3 regions of the Kocuria sp. CPCC 205263 genome follow, and region 1 is predicted to be linked to each of the others. Evidence: riboswitches for the same ligand, from Rfam matches in the RefSeq annotation. Region 1 holds a riboswitch; each other region holds the start of a gene.
What was found. A riboswitch is a leader RNA that binds a small molecule or an ion and turns the genes downstream of it on or off. The one in region 1 is predicted to bind S-adenosylmethionine.
Positions count from the first base shown of each region.

Region 1 (10,154 bases):
CGTCGAAGAGCCCCTTCTCCAGGACCTGGGCGACGTCCGTCCAGTACTCGATCGTGTTGTACTCGTCCGCCCGGGAGCGGGGGTGCTTCCACAGGCCGGGGGCCTGGTGGCCCACGCAGGTCATGTCGAAGGCGTTCAGGGCGATGCGCTTGCTCATGGGGTGTTCCTCCCGGGTCGATGCCGACCCGCGCCCGTGCGTCGTGGAGACCTGCCCGCGGGTCCGACGCACTGGTGGGCGCCGTACTTGCCGCGGAGCACGTGCACCGCGGCCCGATGTTCATCTGGGGCACCCCGCTACGGGAGAGGGTTGCCGCCCGACCAGCCAGAGCTTCGTGTCGGGACTCGTCATCGTCGTCGGGGGACAGCTTAGCGGGTGGCCCCTGACCGGGTGCAACCCCCGTGCGGTCCCACCGCACGGGGACGGTCCCGGCCGGCAGCGGGACGGTGCCGATCCGGTACGGGCAGCTCCGACGGGGCGCTCAGCCGGGTCGTTCAGCCGGGCGGGGCGAGCGGCGGGGTCCGGCTCGGGTCCAGGGTCCAGCCGCGCCGGAGCAGGGACCGGAGCTCGATCAGGGGGCAGGTGTCCATGACCACGTCGAGGCCGGCCCGCTCCGCCCGGGCGGCGGCGTCCTCGTCGACGACGCCCAGCTGCAGCCACACCGCGGCGGCGCCCACGGCGATGGCCTGGTCCACCACCGCGCCGACGCGGCGGGAGTTCACGAAGCAGTCCACCACGTCGATCGGTCCCGGGACCTCGGCGAGCGTGCGGTAGCCGGGCTCGCCGTGCACCGGCTCGCCCTTCGGGTTGACCGGCACGATCGTCATGCCGAGGTCGTCCCGGATCCGCTTCGCCACCGAGTGCGCCGGACGGGCCGTGTTGCCGGTCAGTCCCACCACGGCCCACCGGCCGGGCCGGGTCATGAGGCGGTCGATGACGGCAGGGTCGTTGCGGCTCATGCCCCCAGCCTGGCACGGAACCCGCTTCCTCTCCTTCTTCCTCCGTGTACCTCCGCGAGGCCGCACGTGTCGGCCACTTCAGGCGCCCGAGGTGGCCGACACGTGCGACCTCGCGGAGGGGGGGGTCAGGAGAAGAGCGGCAGGAGGTCCGCGTGCGCGCCCAGCTCCGCACGCTCCTGGGCGGTCAGCTCCGCCCGGCCGGTGCCCACGCGGGCAAAGTGCTCGTCGCTCCAGTGCTCGAGCGGTTCCCGCTCCCACAGGTCGGTGAGGACCCGGCGGACCTCGGCGAGCCCGTCCACGGCGGGACCCGGGGAGCCGTCCAGGTGCTGGATCAGGTCCAGGTGGTGCACCGTGGCCTCCACCGCGAGGGTGCTCAGCAGGTCCTCGAGGCGCAGCACGTGCCCCTGGGTGCGGACCGCGCCGTCGCCGCAGTGCTGCGCCGCGTGCACGAGCGCCCGGGTGGTCTCGCGGTGGAGGGCGCGCACCGGCTCCCAGTCCAGGACCATGGACGCGGCCACGCGGGTGTGGCGCCGGGCCTCGGCGGCCCCCGCGGGATCGCCACCCCAGTCGGTCCAGTAGGTCGCGGCGTCCCGGTCGGGTCGGGCGGTGGTGGGCGTGTGCAGGGCGACCAGCCCGCGCAGGGCGTCCATCGCGCAGTGGTGGGTGAGGTCCCGGACCGACCACCCCGGGCAGCCCGTGGCGGCCCAGGAGTCGTCGTCGCCGAGCCCGTCGAGGACCGCGCCGAACGCCGTGCAGGCGTCGCGCACCAGGTCCGCCCGGGCCGGGCTTCTGCGGCTCGTCATGGGTCCATGGTGGGGCACGGAGGGCTCCCGTGCCAGCGATGTGTCGCGATCATCACGGATGCGACGGATTTGCCAGGAAACACGCCGAGGACGTTCAATTGGTGGTGTAACCATCCGGAGCGGCTGAGAGACCTGGCTCGTCGACGTCGCAGCAACCGGCACGGATCCGTCTGATCCTCCGTGCGAGGTGCTAATGCCAGGACCGATGGAGTTGATCATGAGCACTTCCCTGCTGGGCTCTGCGCCGGCCACCGCACCGGGCACCGCGAAGCGCGCCTTCTCCGTGGCCTTCGAGCACGTCGGCAAGTCCTTCCCGTCCGGCCGCGAGACCCACCACGTCCTGCAGGACGTCGACGTCACGGCCCGGCCCGGCGAGGTCCTGGCGGTCCTGGGGCCCTCGGGGTGCGGCAAGTCCACGCTCCTGCGGGCCGCGGCGGGGCTCGACACCGCCTCGGCCGGACGGGTGCTCATCGACGGCACCCCCGTGTCCGGCATCGACCCGCGCTGCGCGGTCGCCTTCCAGGAGCCCCGCCTGCTGCCGTGGCGCTCGGTGCGCGAGAACGTCCGCCTGGGCCTGTCCCGCGGAATCCCCCGGGACGAGGGGGACGCCGTGATCGACGACCTGCTGCGCCTGGTGGGGCTCACCGCGCACGCCGGCCACCGTCCCCGCGCGATCTCCGGCGGCATGGCCCAGCGCGCGTCCCTGGCCCGGGCCCTGGCCCGCAATCCCGGGGTCCTGCTGCTCGACGAGCCCTTCGGCGCGCTCGACGCCCTGACCCGCCTGAAGATGCAGGACCTGCTGCTCACGATCCACGCGGCCCAGCCCACCACCGTCCTGCTCGTCACCCACGACGTCGACGAGGCGCTGCAGCTCGCGGACCGGATCGTGGTCCTGGGCCGGACCGGGCCCACCGCCCCCGCCTCGATCAGCACGATCCTCGCCGTCCCCGGCGAGCGCCCCCGGGACCGGGCCTCCGAGGTCCTCGCCGAGCTGCGCGTGCAGCTCCTCGGCCACCTCGGCGTCGACACCCACCACCCCGCGACCCGCTGACGCGGCTGCCCCCACCCCGACTCCCCTCCCCGGACCAGCGGCGGCACCCGCCCGCGCCGCCCGGCACCGTCCGTCCACCACGAAAGGCTCCGCCATGCCCCTGCCCCAGCGCTCCGCCCGCACCATCCCCGCACTCGCCGCCGTCCTGGCCCTCGGCCTGACCGGGTGCATGGCCGGCGAGGGCTCCGGCGAGCCGCCCGCGGAGGCCGCCGGGGACGGCACCGTCCGCGTGGACTGGGCCACCTACAACCCGCTCTCCGTGGTGATCAAGGAGAAGGGCTGGCTCGAGACCGCGTTCGCCGAGGAGGGCATCGAGGTGGAGTGGGTGCAGTCCGCCGGGTCGAACAAGGCCAACGAGGCGCTGCGCGCGGAGGCGGTGGACATCGGCTCCACCGCGGGCTCCGCGGCGCTGCTGGCCCGCAGCAACGGCACCCCGATCCGGGTGATCGACCTCTACTCGCAGCCGGAGTGGTCCGCCCTCGTCACCACCGCCGGCAGCGAGGTGCAGGAGGTCGCGGACCTCGAGGGCCGCACCGTGGCCGCGACCAAGGGCACCGACCCGTACTTCTTCCTGCTCCAGGCCCTCGACGAGGCCGGGGTGGACGCCGAGGACGTCACGATCCAGAACCTGCAGCACGCCGACGGCCGCGCCGCCCTGGAGAACGGCCAGGTGGACGCCTGGTCCGGGCTCGACCCGATCATGGCCGCCGCGGAGGAGAACGGCGCGGAGCTGTTCTACCGCAACGTCGACTTCAACACCTACGGCTTCCTCAACGCCCACGAGAGCTTCCTCGAGGAGCAGCCCGAGGCCGCCCAGACCGTGGTGGACGTCTACGCCTACGCCCGGCAGTGGGCGCAGGAGAACACGGAGGAGACCGCGCAGCTGCTCGCCGAGGCGGCCGGGATCGAGCTGTCCGTGGCCGAGAAGGTGCTCGAGCGCACCAACCTGGACATCGACCACGTGCCGGGCGACGAGCAGCTGGCGGTCCTCGAGAAGGTCGGGCCGATCTTCGTGGAGTCCGACGACGTGGCCGACCAGGAGCAGATCGACGAGGCGCTCGGGAGCATCGTGGAGAGCTCCTACGCCGAGAACGCCGACGCCTCCCGCGCGGCCGAGCTGGTCGGGGACGGGCAGTGACGCAGCCACTGGCCCCCGCCGAGGAGGCGCAGCGTCTCGAGGACGCCCCCGCCGCGGCCCCCCGGCGGCGGCCGCTGCTGCGCACCGGGCTGGGCCTGCTGCTGCCCGCCGCGCTGCTGGTGCTGTGGCACGTGCTGTCCACCGCCGGGGTCTTCAGCGCCGTGCAGCTGCCGGCCCCGCTCGCGGTGCTCGAGGCCGGGATCGGCCTGCTGGCCGGCGGGGACCTGTGGACCCACGTGGGCATCTCGACCCAGCGCGTGCTGATCGGCTTCCTGATCGGCGCCGGGCTCGGCCTCGTGGCCGGGTCCTTCATCGGCCTCTCCCGCTGGGGCTCCACGTTGGTGGGCCCCACGATCGGGGCGTTCCGCGCGGTGCCGTCCCTGGCGTGGGTGCCGCTGCTGCTGCTGTGGATCGGTCTCGGCGAGGACTCCAAGGTCACGCTGGTGGCCATCGGCGCGTTCTTCCCGGTCTACACCACGGTCTCCGCGGCCCTGCAGCACGTGGACCGCAACCTCATCGAGGCGGCGCGGGCGTTCGGGCTGCACGGGCTGCGCCTGCTCACCACGGTGCAGCTGCCGGCCGTCATGCCGTCGGTCATCTCGGGGCTGCGACTGGCCCTGGCCCAGGCGTGGCTGTTCCTCGTGGCCGCCGAGCTGCTGGGCGCCTCCATGGGACTGGGCTGGCTGCTCACCGACTCGCAGAACAACGGCCGCACCGACCGCCTGCTCCTCGCCATCGTGCTGCTCGCGGTGCTCGGCAAGGCGACGGACGCGCTGCTGGGGGTCTTCGAGAAGTGGGCCGCCAAGAAATGGGCCTGACACGTGCGCCTGGCACAGTGGAACCGTCGTCCGTGCCGACCGGAAAGGACAGCAGCACCGTGAGCTTCAGCTGGAGCGACCCCTCCTCCCCCACCCCCAATCCCGCCCTGGTCTCGGACGAGGCCCGGATCGCCTTCTGGGAGGCGCAGGCGTCGCGCCTCGACTGGGCGCGGCCGTGGACCACCGCGCACCGCTTCGAGGCCCCGCGGCGGCTCGGGACGGACGAGCAGGGCGGCCCCACCTGGTCGGTCCCGGAGATCGCCTGGTTCGAGGGCGGCAGGCTCAACGTGGCCCACAACTGCGTGGACCGCCACGTCGAGGCCGGCCGCGGCGCCCACGTGGCCCTGTACTTCGAGGGGGAGCCCGGGGACCGGCTGGTCTACACCTACGCCGACCTGCAGCGGGAGGTCTCCCGCGCCGCCAACGCCCTGCTCGCGCTGGGCGTGGAGCAGGGCGACCGGGTGGTGATCTACCTCCCCGTCATCCCGGAGACCGTCATCATCACGCTGGCCTGCGCCCGCATCGGCGCGGTGCACTCCCTGGTCTTCGGGGGGTTCTCCGCCGAGGCGCTGCGCTTCCGCGTCGAGGACACCGGCGCCAAGGTCCTCGTGACCACGGACGGGCAGCACCGGCGCGGCGCCGTGGTGCCCGTGAAGGCCGTGGCCGACGAGGCCTGCAGCGGCGACAACGCGGTCGAGCACGTCGTCGTCGTGCGCCGCACCTCCCGGCCCGGGCGCACGGACCTGCCGCGGGGCACCCGGGGGACGCACTCGAAGGAGGAGGACGCGGTCCCGTGGACGCGCGGGCGGGACGTGTGGTGGCACGAGCTGGTCGCCGAGCAGTCCGACGTGCACATGCCCGAGGCGTTCGACGCCGAGACGCCGCTGTTCATCATCTACACCTCCGGGACCACCGGACGACCCAAGGGCCTGGTGCACACGATGGGCGGCTACCTCGTGCAGACCGCCTACACCCACGCGCTGCTGTTCGACCTGCTGCCCGACGTCGAGGACGAGGACGGCGGACTGCGCCCGGACGAGCTGGCCACCGTCAACGACCCCGCGAAGGTGGACTCGACCGTCCACTGGTGCACCGCGGACCTCGCGTGGGTCACCGCGCACACCTACGAGATCTACGGGCCGCTGGTCAACGGCGTGTCCGAGGTGATCTACGAGGGCACCCCGAACACCCCGCACTGGGGCCGGCACTTCGAGGTCGTCGAGCGCTACGGGGTCACCGCCTACTACACGGCGCCCACGCTGATCCGCTCCCTGATGGGCGCGTTCCCGAAGGGCGTCCCGCCGCTCTACAACCTCAACTCGATCCGGCTGCTCGGCTCCGTGGGCGAGTCGATCAACCCTGAGGCCTGGCGCTGGCTGCGCGCGCAGCTGGGCAGGGACGAGGTGCCGTTCGTGGACACGTGGTGGCAGTCCGAGACCGGCGCCACCGTGATGTCCCCGCGTCCGCACGACCCCCAGTTCGCGCCCCCGGGGACGTTCGACGACGGAGCCCCGCGCACCGCGCTCAAGCCCGGCTGCGCGACCCGGGCGGTGCCGGGGATCTCCACCCGCGTGGTCGACGAGGCCGGGGAGACGGTCCCGCCCGGGGTGCAGGGCTTCGTGGTGGTGGACCGGACCGGTCCCTCGATGGCCCGCACCGTGTGGGGCGACCCGCAGCGCTACCTGTCCTCCTACTGGGAGTCCTACGCGGAGCAGGGCTGGTTCCTCGCCGGGGACGGCGCCCGCTACGACGAGGAGGGGGACATCTACATCCTGGGGCGGGTCGACGACGTCATCAACGTCTCCGGGCACCGGCTGTCCACCATCGAGATCGAGTCGGCGCTCGTCACCCACCCGTGGGTGGTGGAGGCCGGCGCGGCTCCGGTGCGCGACGAGCTGACCGGGCACGCGGTGCTTGCCTACGTGGTGCTGACCCCCGAGGCCGCCCGGGTCCCGGCGGAGGAGCTGACCGCGGCCCTGCGCGAGCACGTGGCGCACGAGATCGGGCCGATCGCCAAGCCGCGGGCGGTCGTGGCGGTCCCCGACCTGCCGAAGACCCGGTCCGGGAAGATCACCCGGCGGCTGCTCGCGCAGCTGTGGGAGGGCGCCCCGCTCGGCGACCGGTCCTCGCTGCAGAACGAGGAGTCGCTCGAGCGCATCGCCGGCGTCCTGGCCGCACGGCGGTAGACCCCGACGCGAGGGGTCGCTTTCGGTCGGAATGAGCTCCTCACACCGGCGGAAAACAACCCCTCGCGCCGACGCGGAGGCCGGCGCGGAGGCGGGCGCGGAGGCGGAGAACGACCCCTCGGCGCGGCTCCGTGACGGTCCGCGACCCTCTCCGCAAGCACGTTGAGACTTGTGACGTCTCAGCCCGCACCGCCCCTAGGATGAATGCCGTGAACGACTCCCCCCGCCCCGCAGGCACGGCCCGCTCCGCGCCGGACGGGCTGCTGCCCGCCCTGCCGAACACCGACCTCAAGCTCGCGATGGCCGCCTCCGGCGCCCTGTTCTCGGGCTACGTGCTGGTGCACATGCTGGGGAACCTGAAGGTCTACCAGGGCGCCGAGAAGTTCGACGCCTACGCCGAGCTCCTCCGCACGGCGGGCGCCCCCGTGCTGCCGCGCGGCACGGTGCTCTGGGCGGCCCGCGGCGTGCTCGCCGCCGGCCTCGTGGTCCACACGGGCGCCGCCGCGGTGCTCACCGCGCGGTCCTGGGCGGCGAACGGGACGCTGCTGCGGCGCACCGGCCGGCGTCCGCGGGGTCGTCGTCGCTCCCCGTGGACGGTGGCGAAGCGCTCGATGCGCAGCACGGGCGGCGTGCTCGGGCTGTTCACCCTCTTCCACGTGCTCGACCTGACCCTGGGCGCCCGGCCCGCCGCGGCCCGGGGGTTCGAGCACGGCAGCGCCCACGCCAACCTCGTGGCCAGCCTCTCCCGCCCGCCGGTGGCCGCCGCCTACGCCCTGTCCATGGCGGCGCTGGCCGCCCACCTGGTGCACGGCATCCCGGAGATCGCCAACGACGTGGGCGTGGGCGGTGACCGGCGCTTCCAGCGGCGGCTGCGGATCGCCGCGAACGCGTTCGGCGCCGCGGTGGCCGCCGGCAACACCACGATCCCGGTGGCCGTGCTGACCCGCGCGGTGCGCTGAGCCCCGTGGCCGCCCTCCCCCGCCTGCGGGACGACCTCCCGCGGGACGCCCTGCTGCGGGACGACCTCCTGCAGGACGACCTTCTTCGAGACGACTTTCTTCGAGACGACAAGGACCCGAGCGAGTGAGCACCTTCTCCCTGACCGTGGACGTGTGGCGCCAGCCCTCCCCGGAGGAGCCCGGGGACTTCACGGCCTACGACGTCCCGGACGCGAGCCCCGACATGACCGTGCTCGAGCTGCTCGACCGGATCAACGCGCAGCTGGAGGCCTCCGGCGAGGACCCGGTGGTCTTCGACGACGGCTGCCGCGAAGGGGTCTGCGGCAAGTGCGGGGTGACGGTCGACGGCGTGGCGCACGGCCCCGAGCGCAACGCCGCGAGCTGCATGCAGCACCTGGGGGCCTACCGGGACGGGGACCGCGTGCGCATCGAGCCGCTGCGGGCGGCGTCCTTCCCGGTCAAGCGGGACCTCTCCGTGGACAAGAAGGCGCTGCGCCTCGTGGCGAAGGCGGGCAAGTTCCCGGTGGCGATGAAGGCCCTGGCCAACGGCGGCTGCATCAGCTGCGGGGCGTGCGTGGCGTCCTGCCCCAACGGGTCCGGCCAGCTGTTCGTGGGCACGATGCTGCGGGAGCTGCCGCCGCTGGCCAAGGACGACGCCGAGCGCCGGGAGCGTTCCGCCCGGGTGATCGACGCCTCCGAGGAGCAGTTCGGGCCCTGCTCCTTGCTCGGCGACTGCGTGGAGGTCTGCCCGGCCGGGCTGCCGATCGAGAACCTCTCCGCGGTGGCGCAGGAGAACCTGCGCAACCGTTTCCCGCGCCGGAGCAGGGACACCCCGGACCCCGGATGACCCGGCGCGGCGCGCCTTGCCGCCCGGTGACGTGACTGCTACCTTTCGGGCACACCCCCGAGACCATGAGGTGGATCACATGAGCGAGCGCCCCGGAAAGATCGTCCCCGAGCAGGGCGAGTTCGACTACGAACCCGACGACCGCGAACCTGCCCGTCCGGCGGCGAAGACCTGGCTCTTCCGCGGCCTCGGCCTGCTGCTGGCCTTCCTGGTCTGGTTCCTGCTCGGCGGCGCGGACGTCTCGGCCGACGCCCGGGTGGTGGGTGCGGTCGCCACGCTGATGGCGGTCTGGTGGATGACCGAGGCGGTGCCGCTGTCCATCACCTCGCTGCTGCCCATCGTGCTCTTCCCGGTGCTCACGGCGCTCACCGTGGCCGAGACGACCGCACCCTACGCCAACCCGATCGTGTTCCTGTTCCTCGGCGGCTTCCTCATCGCGATCGCCATGCAGAAGTGGAACCTGCACCGCCGGATCGCGCTGCTGACCCTGCGCCGGGTGGGCACCCACCCGCGGCAGATCATCCTCGGCCTGATGATCTCCACGGCCTTCCTCTCCATGTGGGTCTCCAACACCGCGACCACGCTGATGATGCTGCCGATCGGGCTCTCCGTGCTGACCCTGGTGGTCGAGAACAGCCGCAACGCCGGCACCCAGGCGGAGTCCGACGCCATGACCGAGGACATCCGCGGCGGCAAGGCCATCAGCGACGTCATCGACGACCGCGACGTGCGCCTGTTCGGCGTGGCCCTGGTCCTGGCGATCGCCTGGGCCGCCACCATCGGCGGCCTCGGCACCCTGCTGGGCTCCCCGCCCAACGCCATCGTGGCCGGCTACATCAGCGACGAGCTGGACCGGACCGTGGGCTTTGCGCAGTGGATGATGCTCGGCGTGCCGATCGTGGTGGTCTTCATCGGTCTCGCCTGGCTGCTCATCACCCGCGTCATCTTCCGCTTCAACCTGGCGGAGGTGCCCGGCGGCAAGGAGCTGATCAACCAGGAGATCGCCGCCCTGGGGCCCATGAGCAAGGGCGAGAGGACCGTCCTCGCCGTGTTCGTCATCGCGGCGTTCTTCTGGATCGTCCCGGGGCTGCTGTCCGGCATCGGCACCATCGGCGAGCAGCTGCCCTGGCTGGACCTCTTCGACGACACGGTGGTCGCCATCGGCGCCGGCGTGCTGCTCTTCCTGCTCCCCGGGGACAAGCAGGGCAACATGACCCTGGAGTGGAAGGACGCCGAGGAGGGCCTCCCGTGGGGCGTGCTCCTGCTCTTCGGCGGCGGCCTGTCGCTCGCCGCCGCCGTGGCCGGCACGGGCCTGGACGCCTGGTTCGGCGCGCAGGTCTCCGGGCTCGGTGCGCTGCCGATCGTCCTGCTGCTCGCGGCGGTGGTCACGATCGT
Region 1 covers NZ_JAVKPV010000001.1:444,125-454,278, forward strand. The annotation lists gene RF647_RS02095 (LLM class flavin-dependent oxidoreductase) at 1-157, opposite strand, end outside; SAM riboswitch class IV at 236-350, opposite strand; gene RF647_RS02100 (CoA-binding protein) at 493-957, opposite strand; gene RF647_RS02105 (maleylpyruvate isomerase N-terminal domain-containing protein) at 1,083-1,760, opposite strand; SAM riboswitch class I at 1,868-1,972, shown strand; gene RF647_RS02110 (ABC transporter ATP-binding protein) at 1,978-2,811, shown strand; gene RF647_RS02115 (aliphatic sulfonate ABC transporter substrate-binding protein) at 2,906-3,949, shown strand; gene RF647_RS02120 (ABC transporter permease) at 3,946-4,767, shown strand; gene RF647_RS02125 (AMP-binding protein) at 4,827-6,953, shown strand; gene RF647_RS02130 (succinate dehydrogenase) at 7,154-7,912, shown strand; gene RF647_RS02135 (hypothetical protein) at 7,918-8,040, shown strand; gene RF647_RS02140 (2Fe-2S iron-sulfur cluster-binding protein) at 8,037-8,759, shown strand; gene RF647_RS02145 (SLC13 family permease) at 8,839-10,154, shown strand, end outside.

Region 2 (10,154 bases), on a different contig from region 1:
CCCGTCCTGCAGGTCGGTGTAGGGCAGGTTGACCGCCCCCGGCATGTGCCCGGGACGCAGGCCCGGCCGCGGCTCGGGCTCGGTGCCCGCGAACCGGCCGGTGGAGCGGGCGTCCAGGACGGTGGCGTCCGGGTCGGCCAGGGCGCGGGCGACGTCCTCCGCCCCGACGAAGCCGCCCGGACGGGGCGCGAGCTCGACGTCGCCGGGCTCGGCCGGCGGCGCGGCGTGCGCCCCCGTGGGCCGGCCCTCCGCGGCCCACGCCGGGAGACCGCCGTCGAGGACGGCGACCCGGTCGAAGCCCGCGGTCCGGAGCAGCCACCAGACGCGGGCGGACGCGAAGACGCCCTTGGCGTCGTAGGCCACGACCGTGCTCGTGCGCGAGATGCCGAGCGCCCGGGCCGCCGCGCTCAGCTGCTCCGCCGGGGGCGCCGTGTGCGGCAGGTCCGAGGACGGGTCCGAGAAGGCCCCGTCCAGGTCCAGGAGCACCGCCCCGGGGAGGGCCTCCTCGGTCCGGTTGAGCGTGGAGCTCGCGTCCACGAGCACCAGCCGGGGGTCCTGGAGATGCTCGGCCAGCCAGTGGGTGCTCACCACGGGCCCGGGGAGCGCGAGCGGGGCGTCGTCGTGCGGGGTGCTGCTGTGCGGGGTGCTGTGCTGCGGGGTGCCGGTGCTCATGCGCCCCAGGCTAGTGCGGTGGACCCCGGGACGCCGGGTCAGGAGGCGCCGGCGAGCGCGCGCTCGAGGTCCTCCAGCTGGTCCTCGACGTCCTCGATGCCCACCGAGAGCCGCACCAGGTCCACGGGCACGGCCAGCGCGGTGCCCTTCACGGAGGCGTGCGTCATCTCCGAGGGGTAGCAGATCAGGGACTCCACCCCGCCCAGGCTCACCGACAGCGAGTACAGCCGGGTGCCCGCCGCCACCGCCCGGGCGGCGGCCTCCCCGCCGGTCAGTCGGAAGGAGACCATGCCGCCGAACCCGCGCATCTGCGCGGCGGCGAGCGCGTGGCCGGGGTGTCCGGGCAGCCCGGGGTAGAGCACCTGCTCGACCTCGGGGCGCTCCAGGAGCCACTCGGCGATCCGCTGCGCGTTGTCCTGGTGGCGCTCCATCCGCAGGCTGAGGGTCTTGAGCCCGCGGGCGGCCAGGTAGCTGTCCTGGGGGCCCGCCACGGCGCCGGCGGCGAACTGCTGGAAGCCGACCGCCTCGGCGAGCGGGGCCTCGCGCCACTGGGCCGTGCCCACGACCACGGCGCCGCCGAGCACGTCGGAGTGCCCCCCGATGTACTTCGTGGTGGAGTGCACCACGGCGTGCGCGCCGAGCTCGAGGGGGGTCTGCAGGTACGGGGACGCGAAGGTGTTGTCGACGACGAGCAGCGCCCCGGCGTCCCGGGCCAGCTGCGCCCACGCCGCTACGTCGGCGATGCCGAGCAGCGGGTTGGACGGCGTCTCGAGCCACAGCACCTTCGTGGTGCCGGGGCGCACGGCCGCCCGGACGGCGTCGAGGTCCGTGATCTCCACGGGGGTGTGCCCGATGTCCCACGGGGCGAGGACCCGGGTGATCAGCCGGTTGGTGCCGCCGTAGCCGTCGGCGCCGAGCACGATGTGGTCGCCCGGGCGCAGCACGGCGCGCAGCAGGGCGTCCTCGGCGGCGATCCCCGAGGCGAACGCGAACCCCCGCTCGCCGCGCTCCAGGGCCGCGAGCTGCTCCTCGAAGCCGCTGCGGGTGGGGTTGGAGCCGCGGCTGTACTCGTGCCCGGCGCGCAGCACGTTGATCCCGTCCTGGGCGAACGTGGAGGTCTGGTAGATCGGCGGGATGACCGCCCCGGTCAGCGGGTCGGGCTCCTGGCCGGCGTGGACGGCGGTGGTCGTGAAGCCCCGGTGGCGGGTGCGGGTCTCGGTGGGGGACGTCATGGCGGGGCTCACTTCCGGGTGGTCTGGACGGCGGTGACGACGGTGTCGAGGGCCTGGCCGAGGTCGGCCACGAGGTCCTGGGGGGACTCGAGGCCGATGGACAGCCGGATCGTGGTCTCGGCGATCCCGCCGGCCCGGCGCTGCTCGGGGGTCAGGCGGCAGTGCGTCATGGCCGCCGGGTGGGCGACGAGGCTGCGGGTGTCCCCGATGTTGGCGACCAGCTTGAACAGCCGGAGTGCGTCGATGAACGGGCCCACGGCGCCGTCCGGGGCGGCGAGGTCGAAGGAGAACACGGAGCCGGTCCCGCGCGGGAAGTCCCGGGCCGCGATCCCGGCGCCGGGGTCCCCGGGCACGCCGGGGTGGTGGACGCGGGCGACGGCGGGGTGCCCGGCCAGGAACTCGGCCACCGCCAGCGCCGAGGCCGTGTGGCGGGCCACGCGCAGGTCGAGGGTCTCGGTGCCCTGCAGGATCTGGCTGGCGTTGAACGGGGAGAGCGTGGTGCCGAGGTCGTGCACGTACTTCGCCCGGACCAGGTGCAGGTAGGGGCTGGCGGCGGCGCACTTGTCGACGAGGCTGAGCCCGCCCCAGCGGGCGCGGGCCTGGGTGAACTGCGGCCACTTGTCCGGCCGGGCGGACCAGTCGAAGGTCCCGCCGTCCACGACCGCCCCGGCGAGCGCGTTGCCGTGCCCGCCCAGGAACTTGGTGGCCGAGTGCACCACGATGTCCGCGCCCTTCTCCAGCGGCCGGTACAGGGCCGGGGACGCGAGGGTGTTGTCGACGACGACGGGCACCCCGGCGGCCCGGGCGACGTCGGCGATCCCGGGCAGGTCCGGGAGGGTGGCCAGCGGGTTGCCGATGGACTCGAGCAGGAACGCGCGGGTGTCGGGGCGCACGGCCGCGGCCCACGCCCCCGGGGCGGTGGGGTCCACGAAGGAGACCTCGATGCCGTAGTCAGCGAAGGAGTCGGTGAGCAGGTCCACCGTGCCCCCGTAGAGCTTCTCGGATGCCACGAGGTGCTTCCCGGCGCCCTGGCCGAGCAGGGCCAGCAGTGCGACGGCCACGGCGGACTGGCCCGAGCCGGTCGCCACGGCGCCCGCGGCGCCCTCGAGGTCGCTGATCCGCTGCTCGAGCACGGCCACCGTGGGGTTGCCGGTGCGCGTGTAGGTGAAGCCCGCCCGGGTCTGGGCGAACATCTGCCGGGCCGCCTCGTAGTCCGGGAACTCGAAGGCCGCGGTCTGGTAGATCGGCACCGTCAGGGTGCGCTGGGTGACCTGGTCGTGGGTGCCGGCGTGGATCTGCCGGGTCGCGAGGTCGTGGTCGGTCACGGGGATGGACATGGCGCTGCTCCTGTGCCTTGCTCTTACCCGCACCGGTCATCCGCGCGGGCCCGGTGGGCACGTCGCGGAAGATGCAGGCCGCTTCCTCATCCGAACCACCCAATGAGCATGGGGTTGGTGCGTGACCAAGTCGGAGCTTGGCGGTCACGTCTCGTGAAGCTGGAACAACACTATGCGCAGAGGTAGTGGGTGTCCCTCCGCGACGGAAGATGACGACCGTGACGGTTCGTGACGCCGGCCGTGCGCGCCGGGCCCGGCGCGGGCCCTCGCGTCAGGCCCGGGTGTCGATGTCCTCGAAGATCAGGAACGTCTGGGTGTCCACCACACCGGGCAGCTGCTGGACGTGCTCGAAGATCACCTGCCGCAGGTGCACGGTGTCCACGGCCCGCACGAGGAGCATGACGTCGAAGTTCCCGCCCACCAGGGCGATGTGGTGCACGGCGGGGATCGCCTGGAGCTGGGCGCACAGCTCCCGCCAGGTGTTCTGCTGGAGCTTGAGCGTCACGTACGCGGAGGCCTGCAGACCCGCCCGGACCGGGTCGATCACGGTGCTGAAGCGCAGGATCACCCCCTCGTCCCGGAGCCGGTTGATCCGGGCGTAGGCGTGGGCGCGGGAGACGTGCACGGCCGCGGCGATCGCCGTCACGGACTGCCTCGCGTCCCGGGACAGCTCCGCGAGGATCTTCCGGTCGGTCTCGTCCAGCGGCACGGGGGTCGAGGGCACGGCGGGCTCCTTCGGGGCGGGTCGGGCGCGGGGCCCGGAACGTGTCGGACGAATGCGTGTGCTCCACGCCACACTAGAACATTTCGTCCACGCGCGGTGCACTGTCCGTCTCAGACTTCTGCATTTTCCCCGCTCTGTGGATACGAACCATGCCCGGTTCCCATACTGGGGAGACAGAGCCGCACCACCTTCCTGCCCTCCCCGGACCGCGGCCGCACCGGGGACCGACCGAGGGGACACCATGAGCCAGACCGTCGAGACCCCCGAGGACCCGATCCTCCGGGCCTCCCAGAGCTTCGGCATCACGCCGGAGCAGTACATGCTCCCGGCCCGCGGCGAGATCCGCATGGTCGACCCGGGCGGGCGGCTGCTCGCCCCAGAGGAGCAGGGCACCGGCCCCGGCCACGAGTACCCGCTGCCGGCCCCGGACGTCCTGCTGCGCGCCTACGAGAAGCTGGTGGTCGGGCGGCGGGTCAACGACCAGAACTCCGCGCTGGTCCGCCAGGGCCGGATGGCCGTCTACCCGTCCAGCCACGGCCAGGAGGCCTGCCAGGTGGCGGCCGCCCTGTGCCTCGGGGAGGGCGACTGGCTGTTCCCCACCTACCGGGACACCGTGGCGGTCATGACCAAGGGCGTGGACCCGATGCAGGTCATGGCGATCTTCCGCGGCGAGTGGCACAGCGGCTACGACCCGTACGAGCACTGCGTGGGCATCCAGTCGACCCCGCTCACCACCCAGCTGCTGCACGCGGTGGGCGTGGCCCACGCCGCCAAGCTGCGCGGCGAGAACACCGTGGTCCTGGCGATGTGCGGGGACGGCGCCACCAGCGAGGGCGACTTCCACGAGGCCCTGAACTTCGCGGCCGTGTTCAAGCTGCCGGTCGTGTTCTTCGTGCAGAACAACGGCTACGCGATCTCCGTGCCCCTGTCCCAGCAGTCCGCGGCCCCGAGCCTCGCCCACAAGGCGGTGGGCTACGGCATGGCCGGCGAGCGCGTGGACGGCAACGACCTCGTGGCGCTGCTCGCCACCCTGCGGCGCGCCGTGGACCTGGCCCGCTCCGAGTCCGAGCCCCTCCTCGTGGAGGCGCACACCTACCGCATGCAGGCGCACACCAACGCCGACGACGCCACCCGCTACCGGGACGACGCCGAGGTGCAGGAGTGGATCGCCAAGGACCCGGTGACCCGGATGCGCGCCTACCTCGGCGCCGATGGCGTGCTCGACGACGCGGCGGAGCAGCGCATCGCCGCCGCCGCCGAGGACGTCGCCACGGCCCTGCGCGACGGCATGAACGCCGACGTGGAGATCGACCCGCTCGAGCTGTTCCGCCACGTCCACACCGAGCAGACCCCGCAGCTCGCCGAGCAGGAGCAGTTCCTGGCCGCCGAGCTCGCCCGAGAGGAGACCGGACAGTGAGCACCCTGCACGCCCCCGCCCCGGCCGGCGAGGCCCCGGCGGCCAAGCCCGCCACCTTCGCCCAGGCGCTCAACACCGCCCTGGCCGACGCGCTGGCCGCCGACCCCGCCGTCGTCGTCTTCGGCGAGGACGTCGGCACCCTCGGCGGCGTCTTCCGCATCACCGACGGGCTGACGAAGCGCTTCGGCCGCACCCGGTGCTTCGACACCCCGCTGGCCGAGTCCGGGATCGCCGGCATGGCCGTGGGCATGGCGATGAACCGGATGCGCCCCGTCATCGAGATGCAGTTCGACGCCTTCGCCTACCCGGCCTTCGAGCAGGTCGCCTCGCACATCGCGAAGATGCACAACCGCACCCGCGGCGCCGTGCGCCTGCCGATCGTCATCCGGATCCCCTACGCCGGCGGCATCGGCGGCGTGGAGCACCACTGCGACTCCTCCGAGGCCTACTACGCCCACACCCCGGGCCTGAAGGTGTTCACCCCCGCCACGGTCGAGGACGCCTACCTCATGCTGCGCGAGGCGATCGACTCGGACGACCCCGTCGTGTTCTTCGAGCCCAAGAAGCTCTACTGGTCCAAGGCCCCCGTGGACCTGGCCGAGCTGAGGGAGCGCTACGAGAACGGGGCACCCGAGCGCCGGGAGGGCCGCGCCGTCGTCGCCCGCGCCGGCGAGGACGCCACGCTGCTGGCCTACGGGCCGTCCGTGCCGACCGCCGTGGCGGCCGCCGCGGCCGCCGCCGCCGAGGGGCGCTCGCTCGAGGTCGTGGACCTGCGCAGCATCGTCCCGTTCGACGACGAGACGGTCGCCGCGTCGGTGCGGAAGACCGGGCGCGTGGTGGTCGTGGCCGAGGCGCCGGGCTTCGCGTCCGTCGCGGCCGAGATCGTGGCCCGCGTCCAGGAGCGCTGCTTCCACTCCCTGGCCGCGCCCGTGCGTCGCGTGACCGGGTTCGACATCCCGTACCCGGCGCCCAAGCTCGAGGAGCACTACCTGCCCAGCGTCGACCGCATCCTCGACGCCGTGGACGACCTGCAGTGGGAGGACCGACCATGACCGTGAAGACGTTCACCCTGCCGGATCTCGGCGAGGGACTGACCGAGGCCGAGCTCGTGAGCTGGCTCGTCCAGGTGGGCGACACCGTCGCCGTGGACCAGCCGATCGCCGAGGTGGAGACCGCCAAGTCCGCCGTGGAGGTGCCCTGCCCCTTCGCCGGGACCGTGCACCAGCTGCACGGCGCCTCGGGGCAGACCCTCGACGTCGGCGCACCGCTGATCTCCGTCGACACCGGGGACCGGGCCGGGACGCCCGCCCCGCAGGGCGGCGGCCCCAAGGGCGGGCAGTCCTACCGGGAGGAGGAGCGCGCCGGGGCGGACCCCGCGGCGGCCGCCGAGGCCTCCGCGGTCGCCGCGGCCTCCGACGACGAGGCCGGATCGGGCAGCGTGCTCATCGGCTACGGCACGCCCGCCGGCGGCACGGCCGGACGCCGGCGCCGGCCGAAGCGGACCGGTGCCACCGGCCCGGCCGCCGGCTCCGCCGCCCGGCCGGTCCCCGAGCCCGCGCAGGCGGCGGAGCAGACCGCGGCCCAGGCGGCGCAGGCCGCGGGCGCCGCCCACGACGCGATGGCCTCGGCCCCGCGCCTGGCGCCCACGGTCGTCTCGCCGATCGTGCGCAAGCTGGCCAAGGACCGCGGGGTCGACATCTCCACCGTGCGCGGCTCGGGCCCCGGCGGGCTCATCCTGCGCCGGGACGTGGTGACCGCGGCGGCCGCCACCGCCGCACCGGCCGCGCGGGAGAGCACGGCCCCGTCGTCGTCGGCCCCCGCCCCGGTGCCGTCCACCACCGCGGCCCCGTCCGCCGTGGACGCCCGCACGGGGCTCGGGGTCGCGGAGCGGGTCCCGGTCTCCGGGATCCGCAAGGTCATCGGGCAGGCCATGACCCGCTCCCGCGCCGAGATCCCCGAGGCCACCGTCTGGGTGGACGTGGACGCCACGAGGCTCGTGGAGCTGCGCGCCGAGCTCAAGGCCCAGGACCCCGCGACCGCCCCGGGGCTCATGGCCCTGATCGCGCGGTTCGTGCTCGCCGGCCTGGCCCGCCACCCCGAGCTCGCCACCCGGATCGAGACCCGCGAGGACGGCAGCCAGGAGATCGTGCGCTTCGACGGCGTGAACCTCGGCTTCGCGGCGCAGACCGACCGCGGGCTCGTGGTGCCGAACATCCGCGGCGCGCACACCCTGAGCGCCCGCGGGCTCGACGCCGAGCTCCGGCGACTCACCGAGCTCGCCCGCTCCGGCAAGGCCGGGCCCGCCGAGCTGTCCGGCTCCACGTTCACCCTCAACAACTACGGGGTGTTCGGCACGGACGGGGCCGCGGCGATCATCAACCACCCGGAGGTCGCGATCCTCGGGATCGGCCGGATCATCGACCGCCCATGGGTGGTCGACGGGCAGCTGGCCGTCCGCAAGGTCACCCAGCTCTCCCTCGCCTTCGACCACCGGGTGTGCGACGGCGGGACCGCCGGCGGCTTCCTGCGCATGGTGGCCGACGCGGTGGAGAACCCGGTGTCGGTGCTCGCGGACCTGTAGCGGCCCGCGGGCCCGCCGCCCGCCAGGAGTCGCGTCCGGCGCCACCCCCATCGCGAGGAGTCGCGTTCGGCCGGTATCGCCGTCACATGTCGACAGAACGCGACTCCTCGGCCGGTGGCGGAGACAGAACGCGGCCCCTCGGTGCCGGGGCCGGTGGCTCAGCGCCGGTCGGCCGGGGCGTCCCGGCAGGAGGGGTCGGGGTGGTGGCGGGCACCGAGCAGGTGCGGGCCCAGGTCGGCGACCGTCCCGGCGCCCATCAGCTGCATGCTGATCCGCACCTCCTCGGCCAGCAGCTCGATCGCCCGCTCCACCCCCTGCTGCCCGCCGGCCATCAGCCCGTAGAGGTAGGCCCGGCCGATGAGCACGAAGTCCGCTCCGGCGCACAGGGCGGTGATCACGTCGGCGCCGCTCATCACCCCGGAGTCGAGGATCAGCTCGACTCCCTCCCCCACCTCGTCCCGCACCTCGGGCAGCGCGTTCAGCGAGGCGGGGGCGCGGTCCAGCTGGCGGCCGCCGTGGTTGGAGACCACCAGCCCGTCGGCCCCCGCGGCCAGGGACTGCCGGGCGTCGTCCCGGGTCAGCACCCCCTTCACGAAGAGCTTCCCCGGCCACACGGAGCGGATCCACTCGAGGTCCGCGTAGGACAGGGTCGGGTCGAACATCGAGTTCGTGATGGTGGGCAGGTCGGCGCTCGTGCTCGAGAGGGACGCGAACTTCAGGGAGTCCGTGGTGAGGAAGTTCAACCACCACTCGGGCCGGTAGGAGGCGTCGGCCACCGTCCGCAGCGTGAGCCTGGGCGGGATGACCATGCCGTTGCGCACGTCCCGCAGCCGCTGGCCCGCCACCGGGGTGTCCACGGTGACGAGCAGGGTGCCGTAGCCGTGGGCCGCGGCGCGCTCCAGCAGGTCCCGGGACCGGTCCCGGTCCTTCCACAGGTACAGCTGGAACCAGCGGGTCGCGTCCGGTCCGGCCGCGGCGACCTCCTCCAGCGAGCGGGTCCCCATGGTGGACAGCGTGAAGGGGATGCCGGCCCCCTCCGCCGCGCGGACTCCCCCGATCTCACCCTCGGCGTGCATGAAGCGGGTGAAGCCGGTCGGGGCGATCCCGAACGGCAGCGCGGACCGCGCCCCGGCGATCGGCGTGGACAGCTCGGGAGCCGCGATGCCGTGCAGGATCCGGGGCAGCAGCTCGACCGCGTCGAACGCCTCCCGCGAGCGCCGGCGGGTCAGTTCGCGCTGGGCGGCGCCGTCCGCGTAGTCGAAGGCCGGGCGCGGGGTGCGGCGGCGGGCGATCCGGCGCAGGTCCCAGAGGTCCGCGGCCCGGGCGAGCCGAGCCGCGCGGCGGTCGAGGGCGGGGGTCTCGAACTGCAGGAGCGGGCGCAGCTCGGACCACTGGGGCAGACGCCGTTCCACGGCGGACCTCCTGACGGTCGGGGTGTTCCCGACCACACTACGTCGGAGGCCCCGACGACGCCTTGGGCGGTGCGCCGTTCAGTCGGTCTCGGGGCCCGCGCAGTACGGGCACTCCTGCTCGACGTCGGCCCAGCTGTGCCGCCCGCCCCGGAGGAGCGGTGCCGCCGACCCGCGGCCGGCGGCGTCGTCCGGGCGGGAGGAGGTCAGGGGGGAACGGGGCGGGAGCAGGTCGACGGTCATGGTGCAGTCCTCCGGGAGGGTGGTGGCGGGCGGGGCGTCGCCCGGTCCCTCCAGTATCGAGGGCGTCATCCGTGCGGAAAAGCGATGTTTTCCCATGCTGATCCGTCAGCCCCGCTGATGATTCCTCCCGGGGTCGCTGGCCCGGTCACGAGATCCCGGGGACGTGCCCCGGGGTGTCCCCGGGAGGCGGCTCGCGCTCAGAGGCCGGTGAGGACGTCGAGGGCGGTGTCCAGCCCCTGCTCCTCCCGGACCGCGCGCCCCACGCGCTGCGCCTGCTCCCGGCGGGCGAGGGCGTCGCCCACGGCGGGGACCAGGGCCTCCGGGGCCAGCTTCCGGCGCGGGATCGGGGCCGCGGCGATGCCGAGCCGGTGCAGCTGCCGGCCCCAGAAGGGCTGGTCGACGAGGAAGGGCACCACCACGGACGGGACGCCCGCACGGGCCACCGTGTGCACGGTCCCGGCCCCGCCGTGGTGGACCGCCACCGCGGCGTCCGGGAGCAGGGCGCCCAGCGGGGCGGCCGGCACCACCAGCACGTCCTC
Region 2 covers NZ_JAVKPV010000011.1:24,980-35,133, forward strand. The annotation lists gene RF647_RS15450 (sulfurtransferase) at 1-672, opposite strand, end outside; gene RF647_RS15455 (cystathionine gamma-synthase) at 711-1,904, opposite strand; gene RF647_RS15460 (O-acetylhomoserine aminocarboxypropyltransferase/cysteine synthase family protein) at 1,913-3,241, opposite strand; SAM riboswitch class IV at 3,279-3,400, opposite strand; gene RF647_RS15465 (Lrp/AsnC family transcriptional regulator) at 3,513-3,965, opposite strand; gene RF647_RS15470 (thiamine pyrophosphate-dependent enzyme) at 4,207-5,382, shown strand; gene RF647_RS15475 (alpha-ketoacid dehydrogenase subunit beta) at 5,379-6,434, shown strand; gene RF647_RS15480 (dihydrolipoamide acetyltransferase family protein) at 6,431-7,963, shown strand; gene RF647_RS15485 (alpha-hydroxy acid oxidase) at 8,122-9,375, opposite strand; gene RF647_RS15490 (hypothetical protein) at 9,454-9,615, opposite strand; gene RF647_RS15495 (glycosyltransferase) at 9,813-10,154, opposite strand, start outside.
Region 2: another riboswitch for S-adenosylmethionine. It lies ahead of RF647_RS15460 (O-acetylhomoserine aminocarboxypropyltransferase/cysteine synthase family protein); the one in region 1 lies ahead of RF647_RS02110 (ABC transporter ATP-binding protein).

Region 3 (10,154 bases), on a different contig from region 1:
TCCAGCGCCACGCGGCGGTCCTCGACTCCGGCGGCACGATCGTGCAGGAGACCCGGCACTGGCACGAGGACACCCGCTCCACCACGAGCGGGCGCCCCAAGTCGGACGCCGACGACTACCGCTACTTCCCGGAGCCCGACCTCGTGCCGGTCGTCACCGACCACGAGTGGATCGAGCGGCTGCGGGCCGAGCTGCCCGAGCCCCCGGCCGAGCGCCGGAAGCGGCTCAAGACCGACTGGGGCTTCTCCGACGAGGAGTTCCGGGACGTCGTCAACGCGGGGGTCCTCGACGAGATCGAGCAGACCGTGTCCGCCGGCGCCGCCCCGGCCGTGGCCCGCAAGTGGTGGATGGGCGAGATCGCCCGGCTGGCCAACCAGCGGGAGGTGGAGATCGCGGAGCTCGGCGTCACCCCGCAGCACGTCGTCGAGCTCAACGGGCTCATCGACGCCGGGAAGATCAACGACAAGCTCGCCAAGAAGGTCCTCGCCCACGTCCTGGAGGGTGAGGGCCCGCCCGCGGAGGTCGTGGAGCGGCGCGGCCTGGCCGTGGTCTCCGACGACTCCGTGCTGACCGCGGCGATCGACGACGCCATGGCGCAGATGCCCGACGTCGTGGCGAAGGTGCAGGCCGGCAAGGTCCAGGCCGTCGGCGCCCTCATCGGCCCCGTCATGAAGGCCACCCGCGGCCAGGCCGACGCGGGCCGGGTGCGCGAGCTGATCCTGGAGAAGCTCGGCGTGCAGGGCTGACCGCCGCCCGCGCGCCCGCACATGACCGCGTGCGCCGGCGCGGAACACCGAGGGGTCGCCTCCTGTGGAAATCAGCAAAGGGTTCCGGCAGGACGCGACCCCTCGCTGCGCGGCGTGCGAGCATGGGCGCATGGACCCTGCGTGCGACGTGCTCATCATCGGCGGCGGCATCGCCGGACTGTCCCTGGCCTCGGAACTGGCCGAGCGGCGGGGGAGCGGGGCCGGGACCGTGCTCGCGGAGACCGAGCCCGTCCTGGCCCACCACACCTCCGCGCGCTCGGCGGAGCAGCTGATCCCCAGCTACGGCCCGTCCCCCGTCCGGGAGCTGACCGGGGCGACCGTGGCCCGGCTGCTCGACCCGCACCCGGCCCCGCCACGGCCCCTGGCCTGGCCCAGCCGCATGGTGCTCGTCGGGACCGAGGCCCGGCTGCGCGCCGAGGCCGCCCCGGGGACTCGGCCGCTGTCCCGGGCGGAGCTCGTGGAGCTGTGCCCCGAGCTGGCCTGCTCCTCGGCGGACGCGGTCGAGGCCGGGCGCCTCGACAGCACCTCCGTGCGCACCGACGCCGCCGCGCTCGTGGCCTGGCACCGCGACCGGGCCGCTGCCGCGGGCGCCCGGCTGCTCACCGGAGCCCCGGTGACCGCGGCCGAGCCCGACGGCGCCGGCTGGCGGGTCGCGGCTGGCCCGCACCGGCTGCGCGCCCGGCAGGTGGTCGTCGCCGCGGGCGCCTGGGCGGACGAGGTGGCGGGCCTGTTCGGCGCGGCCCCGCTGGGCCTGCGCCCGCTGCGGCGCACCGCGGCCATCGTACGGCTCGCGAAGCCGCTGGCCCCGGACCACCCCATGGTCGTCGCCGCGGACTCCGGCTGGTACTACCGGCGGGCCGGGGACGGCGCGCTCGTCTCCCCGTCAGAGGCCGTGCCGAGCGAGCCCTGCGACGCGCAGCCGGTGCTCGAGGACGTCGAGGACCTCCTGGGGCGGCCCAACACCGTGACCTCCCTCGGCGCCACGGGGATCGAGCGGGCCTGGACCGGTCTGTGCACCGAGTCCCCGGACGGCGTGCCCGTGTGCGGCGTCGACACCGCCGTTCCGGGACTCCTGTGGCTGGCGGGCCAGGGCGGCTACGGGTTCCAGACCAGCGCCGCCATGGCCCGGGCGGCCGCGGACGTCCTCCTGGACGGGACGGTGGGCCCGTGGTGCTCCCGGGAGACGGTCGCCGCCCTGGACCCGGGCCGCTTCCGGCGCTGAGCCCCGGGCGTCCGGCGCGGCGGGTCCCGTGCCGTCGGGTGCCGTGCCGCTCGGCCGCGGATCCCCGGCGGGGGCAGGCCGCGCGCGAAACCCCCCGGCCCGGGTCAGGCGCCGGCGAGGCCCATCCGGTCCAGCACCCAGGCGTACTCCCAGGCCGTGTCCTTCCACTGCGAGTACCGCCCCGAGGCGCCGCCGTGGCCCCCGGCCATCTCGCAGCGCAGCAGCACCGGCTCGCCGGAGGTCGAGGCCTCCCGCAGCGCGGCGACCCACTTGGCGGGCTCCACGTAGAGCACCCGGGTGTCGTTGAGGCTCGTGACCGCGAGGACCGGGGGGTAGGGGAGCGGCCGGACGTTCTCGTAGGGGGAGTAGTCGCGCATGTACCCGTAGACGTGCGCGTCCTCGATGGGGTTGCCCCACTCCTCCCACTCCAGGGCCGTGAGCGGCAGGGACGGGTCGAGGATGGAGGTCAGCGGGTCCACGAACGGCACCGCCGCCAGCGCGCCGCAGTACCGCTCCGGGGCGAGGTTGAGCACCGCGCCCACCAGCAGGCCACCGGCGGAGCCCCCCATCACCAGGATCCGCCGCTCGTCGACGTCCGGCCGGGCGGCGAGGTGCTCGGTGACCGCCACGTAGTCGGTGAACGTGTTCGTCTTGTGCAGCTTCTTGCCGTGCTCGTACCAGGTCCGCCCCAGCTCCCCGCCGCCGCGCACGTGGGCCACGGCCCAGACCACGCCGCGGTCCAGCAGGGACAGCCGGGAGACCGAGAACGCGGGGTCGGTGCTGTGCTCGTAGGAGCCGTAGGCGTACTGCAGCACCGGTGCCGGCACGGAGGGGTCGAGGTCGGCGCGGCGGACCAGGGAGACGGGGATGCGGGTCCCGTCCGCCGCGGTGGCCCAGTCCCGCTCCACCGCGTAGTCGGCGGGGTCGTAGCCGCCGAGCACCGTGGCCTCGCGCCGCAGCAGCGGCTCGGCGGGCAGCGCGCCGTCGTCCCCGGTGGCGCCCGCCACGAAGAGGTCGTAGACGCGAGGGGGCGTCGTGAAGGACGTGTAGGACAGGCGCACCACGGGGGCGTCGTGCTCCGCGGCGGAGACGCTCGCGGTGTAGAGCTCCTCGGCGAAGGCCGGTTCCACGGGGGCGGCCTGGGCGTCCGTTCCCAGCCCGGCGAGCGGGAGCAACCGGACCCGCAGCGTGGTGTCCGCCCGGACGGAGACCACCAGGTGGGTGGCCGTCACGGCGCAGCCGTTGACGCGGACCGTGCCGGAGGCCGGCACGACGTCGCGCAGGGCCACCTCCGCGACCGGGCGGCCGAGGTCGGACGGGTCCATGAGGGAGATCCGGGAGTTCGGGGCCTCGTGGTCGTGGGTCAGCAGGATCTGCTCCCGCCCGTCCAGCAGCAGGGGCTCCGCCTCGTAGAGCACCCGGTCGGTGCGGGGCAGCACCACCCGCAGCGGCGCGGCCGGGTCCGCGACCGGCTGGATGAGCTGCTCCGAGAACTCGGAGCACATGGCCTCCACCACGATCCAGCGCCGGTCCGCGGACAGGCCCGCCCCGAGCCACAGACCGGGGTCGGCCTCCTCGTGGACGACGACGTCCTCGGCCACCGGGGTGCCCAGCTCGTGCCGGCGCAGCTGGTGGGGGCGCCAGGACTCGTCCACCACCGTGTAGTACACGGCGCGCGCGTCCGGGGTGAGGAAGGACCCGTAGAACGTCCCGGGGATCTCGTCGGCGAGCAGCGCCCCCGTGGTGAGGTCCCGGACCCGCAGGGTGAAGCGCTCGTCGCCGGTGACGTCCTCGGCCCAGGCCAGCAGCTCCCCGTCCTCGGAGACGTCGAAGCTGCCCAGGGAGTAGAACTCGTGCTTCGCGGCCTCCGCGTTGGCGTCGAGGAGCACCTGCTCCCCGGCCATGGGGGTGCCGGGCTCGACGACGGGCGGGGTCCAGTCCGCGATCACGTCGCCGGTGGTCACGGCCGGGACCCGGCAGAACACCTGGTGCGCGCCGCCCTCCACGGTGCGGGCGAAGTACCACCAGGCGCCGCGCCGGCTGGGCACGGACAGGTCGGTCTCCTGGGTGCGGTCCTTGATCTCCCCGAAGATCGTCTCCCGCAGGCCCGTGAGGTGGGCGGTGGCGGACTCCGCGTACTCGTTCTCAGCGGTGAGGTGGGCCAGCACCTCGGGGGAGTCCTTGTCCCGCATCCACTCGTACGGGTCGGAGAACACGTGACCGTGGAAGGCGCGCTCGACGGGCTGCTGGCGGATCTGCGGGGGAAGAACAGTCATGGTCCCCATCCTAGGGAAGACGTCCCAGGCGGGGAGGAGCGGTCCGGGCGGGCCCGGGGGGCGCCCGGCGCGGGGTGCGCGGGGCGGCCGGCGGGCCGGTGCCAGAATGGCCGCATGAGCACCCCCGCCCACCTCGCCCCGCGACCGCCCGCCTTCGGCTCCACCCGCGCCGACCTGTGGCTGCAGGTGCTCCTGGTGCTCGGGGTGTCCCTGGGCGCCTCGGCTCTCTGGGCGGTGCTGTCCCTCGCCGAGCACCTGGCGCGCGGACCGCTGTCCGAGGCGCAGGCCACGATGAACCCGCCGCTGAGCCCGCAGCCCCTCATCGACCTGCTGCGCCAGCTCACCGGGATCGCCCTGGACCTGGTTCCGGTGCTGCTCGCGCTCTACCTGCTCGCCGGCTCCGCCGGCGCGCTGGGCACGGTCCGCCGGCGGATCGGCCTCGACGCCCGGATGCCCCTCCCGGACCTGGGCCTGGGCACCGTGCTCTTCCTGCTCATGGGCCTGGGCACGCTGGCGCTCTACGGCGCCGGCCGGGCCCTGGGCGTCACCGCGGAGGTGACCACGTCCGGGCTCGCCGCGCACTGGTGGACGGTGCCCGTGCTGCTGCTCTCGGCCGTGCGCCACGCCCTGGTCGAGGAGGTCGTGGTGGTCGCGTTCCTGACCGACCGACTGACCCGCATCGGGTGGAGCTGGCCGGTGGTGCTGGTGGTCACGGCGCTGTTCCGCGGCAGCTACCACCTCTACCAGGGGATCGGGCCCTTCCTCGGCAACGTGGTGATGGGCCTCGTCTTCGCGGAGCTCTACCGGCGCACCGGCCGGGTGATGCCCCTCGTCGTCGCGCACTTCCTGCTGGACGCCGTCGGCTTCCTCGGGGCCGCCCGGCTGCTGGGCTGAGCCTCACCCCGCGGTGCTCGGCCTCAGATCGTGACGGCGCCGTCCGGGGTGCTGAACGTGACGGAGAGCACCCCGGGCGTGCCGTCCGGATAGCGCCAGTCGACCTCGAGGTCCTCGAGCGCGGTCTCGACGGGGGCGCCCAGCCACTCGGTGACCCGCTCCGGGGCTCCGGCGATGGCCATCCCCGCGAGCCCGACGTCCGTGATCCGCGCCTGGGACGGGTGCATCTCCGGGGCGGAGTCGAAGTGGATCATGAACGGCAGCTGCGGATCGGCGATCAGGCCCTTGACGCCGATCTGGTGCCACTCCAGGCACCGGCCGTCCGGGAACACCCGGTGGCCGGGCACGGAGCGGCGCCCCAGGCGCTGCTCGAAAGGGGCGAGGTCCTCGACCTCCACGACCCAGCCCAGCCAGCCGCCGCCGGCGGCGGACCGGGCGCGCACTGCCTGGCCGAAGGGCGCCTTCTCCGCCGCCGGGTGCTGGAGGACCTCGACGACCTCCACGTACTGGTGGTTCGTGAGCGGCAGGATCATGTTGCGGGTGCCGAAACGGGGGTGCACCCCGCCCTTGACCGGTTCGATCCCGAGCTGGTCGGCGATGCGCTCGGTGGTGGCCTCCAGGCCCTCCGGGCGGCAGGCGTAGGACACGTGGTCGACTCTCATGGGCACATCGTGGCACCCTGTGAGTTTCGTCTCCAAATCGGTCCGCGGCGCGCCGGGCACCGTGCGGGCGACACCCCGGCCGGTGCGTCACGCCCGGCCCCGGCTTGACGCCGTGCGGGCCTGATCCGGAGAATGCTGTCCAGGTCATGAGCGCCAGCGTCCAAGCCCCAGCTAGCTGGCCGGCAACCCTCCACCGCGGTGGGGTGCCCTGGGTGAAGACCAGGCTCCTCGCGACCGGCGAGCGAGCAAGCGCGGGTCCCCGGCGCCCGGCCGTTCCCGGCCGCACCGCCTCGGCCGGGACGGGACCCCTGAGATCCACAAGGAGTCCCACGGCATGTCCGATCTCCCCGCCTCCAGCACCGACGCCTCCGCCGCCAGCACCGACGTGGCCGCGGCCGAGCGCCCCACCCCCGAGAACCCCGGGGGCTGGGCCTTCGAGACCCGGCAGATCCACGCGGGGCAGAGCCCCGACCCGGTCACCGGCTCCCGCGCCCTGCCGATCCACCAGACCACGTCCTTCGTCTTCCCCGACGCCCAGGCCGCCGCCGACCGCTTCGCGCTCGCCGAGCTCGGCCCGATCTACACGCGGATCGGCAACCCGACCACGGAGGTCGTGGAGAACCGGATCGCCGCCCTGGAGGGCGGCGTGGGCGCCCTCATGCTCAGCGCGGGGCAGTCGGCGACGACGTTCGCCGTGCTCAACGTCGCCGGCGCGGGCGACCACCTCGTGGCCAGCCCCAGCCTGTACGGCGGGACCTACAACCTTTTCAAGTTCACGCTGCCCAAGCTCGGCATCGAGACCACCTTCGTGTCCGACGCCGACGATCCCGAGGCGTGGCGGCGGGCGGTCCGGCCGAACACGAAGGCCTTCTTCGCCGAGACGATCCCGAACCCGCGCAACGACGTCCTCGACATCGAGACGGTCTCCGGGATCGCCCACGACCACGAGGTCCCGCTCATCGTGGACAACACCGTGGCCACCCCCTACCTCATCCAGCCCCTGCGCTGGGGCGCGGACGTCGTGGTGCACTCGGCCACCAAGTTCCTCGGCGGGCACGGCACGGCCATCGGCGGCGTGATCGTGGACTCCGGGGCCTTCGACTACGGCCGCTACCCGGACCGCTTCCCCGGCTTCAACCAGCCGGACGAGTCCTACGGCGGCCTCGTCTACGCCGAGGCCCTGGGCGCGGAGGGGCCCTTCGGCGTCAACCTGTCCTACATCCTCAAGGCCAGGGTGCAGCTGCTGCGCGACCTCGGCTCGGCGATCTCCCCGTTCAACGCGTTCCTCATCGAGCAGGGCATCGAGACGCTGTCCCTGCGGATGGAGCGGCACGTGGCCAACGCCGGGACGGTGGCCCGCTGGCTCGAGGCCCGCGAGGACGTGCGCTCGGTGTCCTGGGCCGGGCTGGGGTCCTCCCCGTGGCACGAGCGGGCGCAGAAGTACGCGCCCCGGGGCGCCGGGTCGATCCTGGGCTTCGTCCTCGACGGCGGCCGGGAGGCCGGGGCCGCCTTCGTGGACGCCCTGACCCTGCACTCGAACGTCGCCAACATCGGCGACGTCCGCTCCCTCGTGATCCACCCCGCGTCCACCACGCACAGCCAGCTCCTGCCCGAGGAGCAGCTGGCCGCCGGCGTGGAGCCCGGCTTCGTGCGCCTGTCCGTGGGCCTGGAGCACATCGACGACATCCTGGCGGACCTGGAGCAGGGCTTCGCCGCGGCCGCGGCCGCGCAGGGAGGACAGGAGTGACCGTGACGGTCGTGAGGGGCGCCGGCGCCGGGACCGCCGTCCGCGAGGACGGCGTGCCGCGGGTCGCCGGGATCGGCGAGCTCGAGCTCGAGTCGGGCTTCCGGCTGCCCGACGTCCGGATCGCCTACGAGACGTGGGGGACGCTCGCCCCGGACGCCTCCAACGCGGTGCTCGTCGAGCACGCCCTCACCGGGGACACCCACGTGGCGGCCGGCCGGGCCCGCCCCGGCGCCCCCGAGGCCGAGCGGCGCGCCGCCGAGAGCGGCGGCTGGTGGGAGGGCCTGATCGGCCCCGGCGCCGCCATCGACACGGACCGGTGGTTCGTGGTCTGCACCAACATCGTGGGCGGCTGCTACGGGTCCACGGGCCCGGCGACCCCCGCGCCGCCGAGCGTGGACCCCGAGGGCCGCCCCTGGGGCTCCCGCTTCCCGCTCATCACCGTCCGGGACTCCGTGCACGCCGAGGCGGCGCTGGCCGACGCCCTCGGCATCGACGCCTGGCGCCTGGTCATCGGCGGCTCCATGGGCGGGGCCCGCGCCCTGGAGTGGGCCGTGACCCACCCGGACCGCGTCCGGGCGTGCGCGGTGGTCGCCGCGTGCGCCCAGTCCAGCGCCGAGCAGCTCGCGTGGGGCCAGGCGCAGAACCTCGCGATCCGCCAGGACCCGCACTTCCGCGGCGGGGACTACTACGACGGCCCGCTGCCCGTCACCGGCCTGGGCCTGGCCCGGCGGATCGCCCACATCACCTACCGCTCGGCCGACGAGCTGCACCACCGGTTCGGGCGCTCGCCGCAGGCCGACGAACAGGTCATCGACACGCACGCCGGCGGGCGGGGGCGCTACCAGGTGGAGAGCTACCTCGACCACCAGGCGTCCAAGCTGGCGGGCCGCTTCGACGCCAACAGCTACCTCGCCGTCAACGAGACGCTCATGTCCCACGACGTCGCCCGGGGCCGCGGCACGCTCGAGGAGGCGCTGTCCGTGACCTCGTGCGAGTGGCTCGTCGCGGCGGTGGACTCCGACCGGCTCTACCTGCCCCGCGAGTCCGACGTCCTGGCCGCCGCGCTGCCCGGGGCCGTCCGGCGGCACACCCTGACCTCGCCCTCGGGCCACGACGGCTTCCTCATCGAGGCGCCCCAGCTCGGCAAGCTGCTCGTGGAGACCGTGCTGCCCGCGCGCTGAGCCGGGACGGGGTCCTCAGCCGTTCCCGCTCGCTCAGCCGTCGGCGGCCCCTCGGCCGTCGCCGGGTGCCTCCCCGGGTCCTTCGCCGGGCGCGACGCCGCCGCCGGGCACGGTGGGGGTGCCGAAGTGCGGCCGCTTCGGCCGGACCTGCGCCCCGGAGCTGGTGCGCCGGATCCGGCGGGCCACCCACGGGCGCAGGTAGCGGTGGGCCCAGACGAGGTCCTCGCCGCGGGCCTGCCGCCAGGACGAGGGCGGGCGGTCGGCCACCACCTCGGGCACGAGGCCGTGCCCGATGCCCAGGGTGTCGAGGGCCTCGACCGCGATCCGGTGGTGGCCCAGGGGCGAGAAGTGCAGCCGGTCGGGGTCCCACATCGCCGGGTCCGCGAGCTCCCGCAGCCCCCACAGATCCACCAGCACGGCGTCGTGCCGGGACGCGACCACGCGCATGTTCTCGTTGTAGACCGCGATCCGGCCCCGGATCCCGCGCAGCACGGGCGTGGCGCCGATGTCCGGGCCGCCGACCAGCACGACCGTCGCCCCGTCCGCCGCGAGCCGGCCCACGACGTCGTCCATCTCCTCGGCGATCCCGTCCGGGTCCCCACCGGGGCGCAGCATGTCGTTACCGCCCGCGCAGACCGTCACGAGGTCCGGGGTCAGCTCCAGGGCCGGCCCCACCTGCTCGTCGACGATCTGGCGGAAGAGCCGGCCGCGGATCGCGAGATTGGCGTAGGACAGGCCGGGGGCGAGGCGGTCCAGCTCCTCGGCGACCCGGTCCGCCCAGCCGCGGTGCCCGCCGGGGGAGCCGGGGTCCGGGTCCCCGATGCCCTCCGTGAACGAGTCGCCGATCGCCACCATGCGACGCCACGGGTGGACGGGAGGTGCGGTGTCCGGGGGCCCCGGCGTCGTCTCGGTCATGCCTCCCGGTCTACCACCGGGCCCGGCGGGCGTCCACGCGCCCGCGCCGCGGACCCCGGGACCGGGTGGCACACTGGTGCCATGACCGACGCCACCGTCCCGACCGGGACCGCCACCCCCTTCGCCGTGTGGAGCAGGGACGCCGACGCCCGCCCCGGCACCCCGCTGCTCGTGCTCCTGCACGGCTACGGCTCGCACGAGCAGGACCTCATGGGTCTCGTCCCGGCCCTGCCGGGCGAGTTCAGCGTGGCGTCCGTGCGCGCCCCCCAGCCCGCCGGGTTCGGCTACCAGTGGTTCCCGCTCGCCGCGGACCTCAGCTTCTCCCTCGACCGGGTGGCCGAGGCCGTGGAGCCCGTCGCGGCGTGGCTGCGGGAGCTGGCCGCGGACCACCCCAGCACCACGCTGCTGGGGTTCTCGCAGGGCATGGCCATGGCCACGTCCCTCGCCCGCCACATGCCGGGCGAGATCGCCGCCGTGGTCGGGCTCTCCG
Region 3 covers NZ_JAVKPV010000002.1:376,937-387,090, forward strand. The annotation lists gene gatB (Asp-tRNA(Asn)/Glu-tRNA(Gln) amidotransferase subunit GatB) at 1-746, shown strand, start outside; gene RF647_RS04120 (NAD(P)/FAD-dependent oxidoreductase) at 877-1,989, shown strand; gene RF647_RS04125 (S9 family peptidase) at 2,094-4,265, opposite strand; gene RF647_RS04130 (CPBP family intramembrane glutamic endopeptidase) at 4,380-5,159, shown strand; gene RF647_RS04135 (VOC family protein) at 5,183-5,821, opposite strand; SAM riboswitch class IV at 5,964-6,079, shown strand; gene RF647_RS04140 (bifunctional o-acetylhomoserine/o-acetylserine sulfhydrylase) at 6,156-7,568, shown strand; gene RF647_RS04145 (homoserine O-acetyltransferase) at 7,565-8,749, shown strand; gene RF647_RS04150 (SGNH/GDSL hydrolase family protein) at 8,783-9,664, opposite strand; gene RF647_RS04155 (alpha/beta hydrolase) at 9,746-10,154, shown strand, end outside.
Region 3: another riboswitch for S-adenosylmethionine. It lies ahead of RF647_RS04140 (bifunctional o-acetylhomoserine/o-acetylserine sulfhydrylase); the one in region 1 lies ahead of RF647_RS02110 (ABC transporter ATP-binding protein).